DNA from 2 places in the Streptomyces sp. 7N604 genome. Region 2 is predicted to be linked to the other one. Evidence: riboswitches for the same ligand, from Rfam matches in the RefSeq annotation. Region 2 holds a riboswitch; the other holds the start of a gene.
The links. A riboswitch is a leader RNA that binds a small molecule or an ion and turns the genes downstream of it on or off. The one in region 2 is predicted to bind glycine.
Positions count from the first base shown of each region.

Region 1: it holds a riboswitch for glycine, as region 2 does, so the genes downstream of both, gcvP (aminomethyl-transferring glycine dehydrogenase) here and gcvT (glycine cleavage system aminomethyltransferase GcvT) in region 2, are expected to answer to the same signal.

Region 1 covers NZ_JBQQBX010000060.1:15,000-19,406, forward strand. Annotated here, with positions in the region: gene gcvP (aminomethyl-transferring glycine dehydrogenase) at 1-1,985, opposite strand, end outside; glycine riboswitch at 2,172-2,268, opposite strand; gene ACTWP8_RS36790 (PRC-barrel domain-containing protein) at 2,394-2,780, shown strand; gene ACTWP8_RS36795 (DNA polymerase IV) at 2,687-4,243, opposite strand; gene ACTWP8_RS36800 (MerR family transcriptional regulator) at 4,300-4,407, opposite strand, start outside.
Region 2 covers NZ_JBQQBX010000004.1:103,327-107,733, forward strand. Annotated here, with positions in the region: gene glyA (serine hydroxymethyltransferase) at 1-934, opposite strand, end outside; gene gcvH (glycine cleavage system protein GcvH) at 1,011-1,391, opposite strand; gene gcvT (glycine cleavage system aminomethyltransferase GcvT) at 1,506-2,690, opposite strand; glycine riboswitch at 2,859-2,965, opposite strand; gene ACTWP8_RS05750 (AAA family ATPase) at 3,114-3,833, shown strand; gene ACTWP8_RS05755 (hypothetical protein) at 3,924-4,407, opposite strand, start outside.

The DNA.
Region 1 (4,407 bases), on a different contig from region 2:
TCGAACACGCCGTGCGTGGACGGGTAGGTGACCATGAGCACGGCCAGCTGGTCGCCGTACTGCTCGATCTTGGCACGCAGGTCCTCGACGTCGACGTCGCCGTCCTCGCCGGTCTTCACCACGACGACCTTCATGCCCGCCATCACGGCGCTGGCGGCGTTGGTGCCGTGCGCGGAGGACGGGATGAGGCAGATGGTGCGCTGCTCGTCGCCGTTGGCGCGGTGGTACGCCCGTACGGCCAGCAGTCCCGCCAGCTCGCCCTGGGAGCCCGCGTTCGGCTGGATCGACACCTTGTCGTAGCCGGTGACCTCGGCGAGCCGCTCCTCGAGCTCACCGATCAGCGTCACGTAGCCCTCGGCCTGCTCGACGGGCGCGAACGGGTGCAGCGCCCCGAACTCGGGCCAGGTGACCGGCTCCATCTCCGTCGTCGCGTTGAGCTTCATGGTGCAGGAGCCGAGCGGGATCATGCCGCGGTCGAGCGCGTAGTCCCGGTCGGCCAGCTTGCGCAGGTAGCGCAGCATCGCGGTCTCGGAGCGGTGCTGGTGGAAGACCGGGTGCGTGAGGTACTCGTCGGTGCGCAGCAGCGCCTCCGGCAGCGCGTCCTCCACGGTCGCGTCCAGCGCCTCCACGTCCGCCTCGACGCCGAAGGCGCCCCACACCGCGGCCAGCCGGTCCCGGTCGGTGGTCTCGTCGCAGGCGATGCCGACCAGGTCCGCGTCGATCTCGCGCAGATTGACCCCGGCCTCGCGGGCGGCGGCCACGACGCCGGCGGCCCGCCCGGGGACGCGGGCGGTCAGGGTGTCGAAGTACGAGCCGTGGACGATCTCCACGCCGCCCGCCCGCAGGCCCTCGGCGAGCAGCGCGGCGTAGCGGTGGGTGCGCCGGGCGATGCCCGCCAGCCCGTCCGGGCCGTGGTAGACGGCGTACATCCCGGCCATGACGGCGAGCAGCACCTGCGCGGTGCAGATGTTGCTCGTGGCCTTCTCGCGGCGGATGTGCTGCTCGCGGGTCTGCAGGGCCAGCCGGTACGCCTTGTCGCCGTCCGCGTCCACGGAGACTCCGACGAGTCGGCCCGGCAGGCTGCGGGCGAACTTCTCACGTACGGACATGTAGCCGGCGTGCGGGCCGCCGAAGCCCATCGGGACGCCGAAGCGCTGGCTGGTGCCGACGGCGATGTCCGCGCCCAGGTCGCCGGGCGAGGTGAGCAGGGTGAGGGCGAGGAGGTCGGCGGAGACGGTGACGACCGCGCCCAGCTCGTGTGCCTGCTCGATCACCGGCCGCAGGTCCCGCACCTGCCCGGAGGCGCCCGGGTACTGCAGCAGCACGCCGAAGACGCCGCGCTCGGCGGCCTCCGCCGGAATGCCGCCGGACAGGTCGGCGACGACGACCTCGACGCCGGTCGGCTCGGCGCGGGTCTCGATGACGGCGATGGTCTGCGGCAGACAGTCGGCGTCGATGAGGAAGACCCCGTCCTTGACCTTGCCGACGCGGCGGGAGAGGGCCACGGCCTCGGCGGCGGCGGTGGCCTCGTCGAGCAGCGAGGCACCCGCGGTCGGCAGGCCCGTCAGGTCGGCGACCACCGTCTGGAAGTTCAGCAGCGCCTCGAGGCGGCCCTGCGAGATCTCCGGCTGGTACGGCGTGTAGGCGGTGTACCAGGCCGGGTTCTCCAGGACGTTGCGGAGGATCACCGGAGGGGTGAAGGTGCCGTAGTAGCCGAGGCCGATCATCGGGGCCAGCACCTCGTTGCGGTCGGCGAGCCCGCGCAGCTCGGCGAGGACGTCGCCCTCCCCGCGCGCCTCCGGCAGGTCCAGCGCCCCGGCGCTCTTGATCACGTCGGGCACGGCGGCGGCGGTGAGTTCGTCGAGCGAGCCGTAGCCGACCTGGGCGAGCATCTTCGCCTGGGCCCCGGCGTCGGGGCCGATGTGGCGCTGCTCGAAGGGGATGCCACGCTCCAGCCGGGAGAGTGGGATGCGGTTGGCGGTCATCTGCGGAGGCCTCCTGGTCGACTCGACCTGCGAGGGGTACCACTGCACGAGTACCCGGACGGCCTCCCCCTCTGTCATCTCAACCTGAGAGCTTCACCGGTCCGCCTGGGCGGCCCGGCTTTCACCGTCGGTGAGGAGGGGTTCCGGCACATTCCGTCCGACGCCCGCCCTGCTTTCCAGAGTGACCTCGTCCGTGCGGTACGGGTGCCTGAGAGATTCCGGGGAGGATTTGCTCCTTCGGCGCCTCCGGCCTTGCAGCGGAGGACTCTCCCGCACGGGGTCTGCAGCCGCTGTCAGCCTACCAGCGCGCCTCATGCCGGGCGTGGCCCGCAGGCCGCCGAGTGGCCGAGGCACGAGATGTGGCCTTTCGTTGTCTCATAGAGGACGTACGAGGAGTTGGAGGGCAGCGTGCAGTCCGAAATCGATCCGCGGAGCCTGATAGGACGCAAGGCGTTCGACCTGGACGGAGCGAAGATCGGCACCGTGGACGAGGTGTATCTGGATGACGCCACAGGGCGTCCTGAGTGGGCCGCCGTGCGCACCGGCCTGTTCGGGCGCGACGCGTTCGTACCCCTGGAGCCCAGCGAGGTCGTCGACGACACCCTGCGGGTCCCCTACCACCGGTCTCTGATCAAGGACGCTCCCGACTTCGGCGTGGGGCGGCACCTCTCGCCGGAGCAGGAGCTGCAGCTCTACCACCACTACGGGCTCGACGCGTCCGCTCCGGGCAGCGGCCAGGACGACGGGGAGGACGGCGACCAGGACTTCGGCCGTATTGCCGGCGAAGGCGACTGATCGTCCGCGTACGCGTGCGCGTCCCCGTTCTCGGGTGACACCAGAGGCAGAGGCTCGGACGGCTCCAGGCCGGGGTCGTCCACGGGGAACGTGCGCACCCGCCCAGGCGCCGACCACGGCTGTTCGAAGCGCACGGTGACCTTCCCGACCCCGCTGCCCTGCACCCAGCCAGGTCCGAACTCCGCATGCCGGACGTCATGGCCCGGCACCCAGCGCCTGTGGCCGGGCTCCGGCGCCGCTTCCTCCGCCCCGGGCGGCGCTCCCCCATAGCCTTCGGCATGGGTGGGGGTCCCGGTAGCTGGGGGAGGACCGCCACCCGCGGTCTCCGGTTCCGCGCCGCCGGCCTCCGCCTCCGGCCCCGGTACCTCCCCCACGTGGGCCGTCTCCGCCGTCGCGGCCTGCGCGAACAGGTCCTCCTGCGTGAAGTCGGCGAGCCCGCTGACCCCGACGCCGAGCAGCCGTACGCCGCCCGTGGTGTCCACGGTCTCGATGAGCCGCGCGGCGGCCTCCCGGATCACCGCGGGGTCGTCGGTGGGCCCGCGCAGCGTCTCGGAGCGGGTGAGCGTCGAGAAGTCGTAGCGCCGGACCTTCAGCACGACCGTACGGCCCGACCGGCCCGCCGAGCGCAGCCGTCGCACGCACCGGTCGGCGAGCCGCGCGACCTCACCCCGCACCCGCGCCCTGTCGTGGAGGTCGATGTCGAAGGTGTCCTCGACGGATACGGACTTGGCGTCCCGCTCCGCGACCACCGGACGGTCGTCGAGGCCCAGGGCCATGGCGTGCAGCGAGCTGCCGTGCGCTTTGCCCAGCAGCCGGACCAGCTCGTCCTCCCCTGCCTCGGCCATCTCACCCACGCTGTGGATCCCGGCCCTGCGCAGATGCTCGGCGGTGGCCGGACCGACGCCCGGGAGGGTGCGGACCGTCATGGGCGCCAGCAGCTCACGCTCCGTGCCGGGCGCGATGAGCACCAGTCCGTCCGGTTTCGCCTGCTCGGAGGCGATCTTGGCGAGCATCTTCGACCCGGCGAGGCCCACCGAGCCCGTGAGGCCGGTGACGGCCCGGATGTCGCGCCGCAGCCGCTCCCCCACCGCGCGCGCGGCGTCCGCCGACGCCGCCACCCCGCCGGCCTCGAGGTCGACGAAAGCCTCGTCCAGGCTCAGCGGCTCGACCAGCGGGGACAGCCCGTGCAGCAGCTCCATGACCGCGTCGCTGACCTGGCGGTACAGCGTGAAGCGCGGAGCGAGATAGGCGGCGTTCGGGCACAGCCGCCGGGCCTGGCCGGTCGCCATGGCGGAGTGCACCCCGAAGACCCGCGCCTCGTACGACGCCGTGGCCACCACGCCGCGCGGACCGATGCCGCCGACCACCACTGGCTTGCCGCGCAGGCTCGGCTTGGCCGCCTGCTCCACCGCGGCGAAGAACGCGTCCATGTCGAGATGCAGGATGGTCGGTGCGGACCTCACACCACCGATCCTGCCCTACGGCACTGACAACAGGCCGTGTACGGGGCTGCGGCGGGTCAGACGGCCCGGTTGCGGCGACGGGCGAGCTCGTCGGCCGGGTTGTGCCCGACGAGCGTCTCTCCGGTGTCCACCCGCTCGCCGTGAAGCTGGGACAGGGCGTCCTC
Region 2 (4,407 bases):
CCGCCACTCCCGCCTCGGACACATCGCCGCGCGACAGCCGCTCGGCGAGGATCTTCGCGCCCTCCAGCGTACGCTGCTGGCGCTCCTTGAACTCCTCGCTCGCCGCCACCTTGAAGGCCACCGCCTTCGCCGCGATGACGTGCTCGAGCGGGCCGCCCTGCTGGCCGGGGAAGACCGCGGAGTTGATCTTCTTGGCCAGCTCGGCGGTGGAGAGGATCACGCCGCCGCGGGGGCCGCCCAGCGTCTTGTGCGTGGTGGTGGTCACGACGTGCGCGTGCGGTACGGGCGAGGGGTGCAGGCCCGCGGCCACCAGGCCCGCGAAGTGCGCCATGTCGACCATCAGGTACGCGCCGACCTCGTCGGCGATCCGCCGGAATGCGGCGAAGTCCAGCTGGCGGGGGTACGCCGACCAGCCCGCGATGATCAGCTTCGGCCGGTGCTCCTTGGCGAGGCGCTCGACCTCGTCCATGTCGACCTGGCCGGTCTGCTCGTCGACGTGGTAGGCGGCCACGTTGTAGAGCTTGCCGGAGAAGTTGATCTTCATACCGTGGGTCAGGTGCCCGCCGTGGGCGAGGTTCAGACCCAGGATGGTGTCACCGGGCGAAAGCAGAGCGAACATCGCGGCCGCGTTCGCCTGGGCACCCGAGTGCGGCTGTACGTTCGCGTGCTCGGCGCCGAACAGCTCCTTGATCCGCTCGATGGCCAGCGTCTCGACGACGTCGACGTGCTCACAACCGCCGTAGTAGCGGCGGCCGGGGTATCCCTCGGCGTACTTGTTGGTGAGCACCGAGCCCTGCGCTTCGAGGACGGCGACCGGAGCGAAGTTCTCCGAGGCGATCATCTCGAGCGTGGACTGCTGGCGGTGGAGCTCGGCGTCGACCGCGGCGGCGACGTCCGGGTCGAGCTCGTGCAGGGACTGGTTGAGAAGCGACATCGGGATCCCAATCAGGAGGGGCGTCAGGGACTTCGCGGATTCAGCGAGTTCAGCAGGTTCGGCAGGTTCGGCGGGTTCAGCTGCCGATGAAGGCGGTGTACTCGTCGGCGGAGAGCAGGTCGGCGGGCTCGTCGCTCACCCGTACCTTGAACAGCCAGCCGCCCTCGAAGGGGGCGGAGTTCACCAGCGCCGGGTCGTCCACGACGTCCTGGTTGACGGCCGTGACCTCGCCCGAGACCGGCGCGTACAGGTCGCTCACGGACTTGGTCGACTCCAGCTCGCCGCAGGCGTCGCCCGCGGTGACGGTGTCGCCGACCTCCGGGAGCTGGACGAAGACGACGTCACCGAGCGCGTCAGCGGCGTGCGCGGTGATGCCCACGGTCGACACACCGTCCGCGTCAGCGGCGGTGAGCCACTCGTGCTCCTTGCTGTAGCGAAGCTGCTGGGGGTTGCTCATGATCTGAATTCTCCTGGATCGGGGGGAGTGCTCGGTGACGGGTCTTGACAGGTGGGACGCGCTGTCATGGAACGGACGCCGGGGTCCGCGCGAGGCGGCGCCACTTGGCGGGCGTCAGCGCCGCCGCTTGTAGAAGGGGAGCGCCACGACCTCGTACGGCTCGTGGCTGCCGCGGATGTCCACCGCGACGCCCGCCGTGCCCGGCTCGGCGCGGTCGGCGTCCACGTACGCGATCGCGATCGGCTTGCCGAGGGTCGGCGACGGGGCGCCGGACGTGACCTCGCCGATCACGCTTCCCGACTCGGCGGAGACCACGGCGTACCCGGCGCGCGGCACCCTGCGGCCGGAAGCGATCAGGCCGACCAGCTTGCGCGGCGGGCTGGACTCGGCCCGCTTCGCCGCGGCCTCCAGCGCCGTACGGCCGACGAAGTCACCGCTCTTCTCGAACTTCACGACCCGGCCGAGGCCCGCGTCGAAGGGGGTGGTCGAGGTCGTGAGCTCGTGCCCGTACAGCGGCATGCCCGCCTCCAGGCGCAGGGTGTCCCGGCAGGAAAGGCCGCACGGCACCAGTCCCACCGCGGCTCCCGCCTCGGTCAGCGCCTGCCACAGGGCCTCCGCGTCGCCCGGCGCGACGAAGAGCTCGAAGCCGTCCTCGCCGGTGTATCCGGTGCGGGCGATGAGTGCGTCCACGCCGGCGACGGTGCCGGGCAGGCCCGCGTAGTACTTCAGCCCGTCCAGGTCGGCGTCGGTCAGGGACTTGAGGATGCCTGGGGACTCGGGGCCCTGGACGGCGATCAGCGCGTAGGCCTCCCGGTCGTCCCGCACGGTCGCGTCGAAGCCCTGCGCGCGCTCGGTGAGCGCGTCCAGCACCACCTGCGCGTTGGAGGCGTTGGCCACCACCATGAATTCTCCCTCCTCGCCCGCCTTCGGCGAGGTGGGGGTGCCCCCGGCGAAGCCAGCGGGACTGCCCAGCTCACCCCCCAGCCGGTAGACGATCAGGTCGTCGAGGATGCCGCCCTCGGCGTTGCAGATCATGGTGTAGCGGGCGCGGCCCACGGCCAGGGCCGAGAGGTGGCCGACCAGCGCGTAGTCCAGGACCTCACCGGCCTGCGGCCCGGTCAGGGTGATCTCGCCCATGTGGGAGAGGTCGAAGAGTCCGGCGCGGGTGCGGACGGCGACGTGCTCGTCGCGCTCGCTTCCGTAGCGCAGCGGCATGTCCCAGCCCGCGAAGTCGGTCATGGTCGCGCCGAGCGCGCGGTGCAGCGCGTCGAGCGGCGTACGGCGTTGGGCTTCGGTCATGTTTTCAGGCTCCCGGGCAGGGGTGGCGAGGCTGGTGTCGAAGAGAACACAGCCTCCCCATCTGTCATCGGAACCTGAGAGGTTCGCCACGACCCCGGATCACGCGTCGGGGCTACGGGCTTGCACCTTGGGTGGGGCCGCACGCGGCGGCCCGCTTTTCAGATGTGCCTAGCCCGCGCGGTACGGGGCCTGAGAGATTCAAGGGAGGACTTGCTCCTTCGGCGCCCCGGTGCCCGGCACAACTGCCGGTCCGGGGACTCTCCCGCGCGGGTTCTAACGGCCGGTATGGAGTTGGCGCCGACATCATTGCACGGCCGCGCGAGGTTCGGACGGTCCGGTCCCGAGGTATCGAGGTTTACGGCATTACCTTTTCTTGACAGTCTTCGGGTCAGGGCGCAGTGACCGGACCGGACGGGGAGGACGATCACGGTGCACAGGGACAGTGCGTACGCGACGACGAGCGAGGTCGCGCGCGGCCCGCTGCCCGGTCGGCCGGAGCTGCCCGTTCTCCAGGCCGTCGCCGGGGAAGCGGTCAGGCCGGGCCGCCGGTCGTCGCCCGCGCTCGATCTGCGCGGCGGCCAGGCCGCGGGGTACGAGCTGTGCTACTCGGCCGGTGACGTGCTCGTCGTCTCCGGGCTGCCGGGCAGCGGCAAGAGCACGCTGATCAGGCGGGCCGTCGCGGGCCTCGACCGGCGTGGCGGCCGGGTGCGCCGCGTGGACTCGCAGGACATGCGCGACCGCTGGGAGCGCGCCATGCCCGCCATGATCCCGTACGCCCTGTACCGGCCCCTGGTGCGGGTCGCCCACTACGCCCGGCTGTACCGGGCCCTCGCCTCGGGTGACAGCGTCGTCGTGCACGACTGCGGCACCCTCGCCTGGGTGCGCCGCTGGCTGGCGCGCGACGCGCGCCGCCGGGGCCGCTCCCTGCACATGGCGCTGCTCGACGTCCCGCCGGAGGTCGCCCTTGAGGGCCAGGCCTCGCGCGGCCGCGGCGTCTCCCGCTATGCCTTCGCGCGGCACCGCGGCGCCGTGGGGCGGCTGGTCGCGGACGCGGAGCGCGGACGGCTGCCGGACGGCTGCACCTCGGCCGTGCTGCTGAACCGCGGCGCCGCGAGCGCCCTGAAGAGCATCGGCTTCGAGTAACGCGCGCAGCCGGCTTTGCGCAGCCCGCTTGTGGCGGGCTCCGGGTGGCGGGCTCCGGGTGGCTTCGAGCGGCCCGCTGACCGGCTCCCGCTACTGCGCGGGCCAGCCGGCGGGCAGGGTCGGCGCCGCCGGGGACGGGGGCGCGCTCGGGAGGTCGGGGGAGGCCGGGGCCTCCGGGGCGACCGGGACCTCGGGAGAAGCCGGGACCTCGGGAGAAGCCGGGACCTCGGGGTTGGCGGGGGAGCTCGGGGCCTGCGGGGCACCCGGGACCTGGGGCATCGGCGGCAGCCCGTCCAGATTCGCCGCGGGCAGCCCGCCGCCGACCATGACGCTGGCGACCACGTTGACCGTGCCGGTGAGGAGTTCCTGGACCGCGGCCGCGGTCACGCTCTCATCGCCCGCGGGAATCGCCCTGAGCAGCGCGTCGAGTCTCGTCTCGAAGTCGGCGACGGCCTTGGCCTTGAGGTCCTGGCCCGGGTCGGCGGCGTTCGCGGCGGGGGCGGCGGCCGGGTCGGCGGCGTTCGCGGCGGGATCCGTGGCGGGGTCCACGGCGCCGGGCACGTCGTAGGCCGGG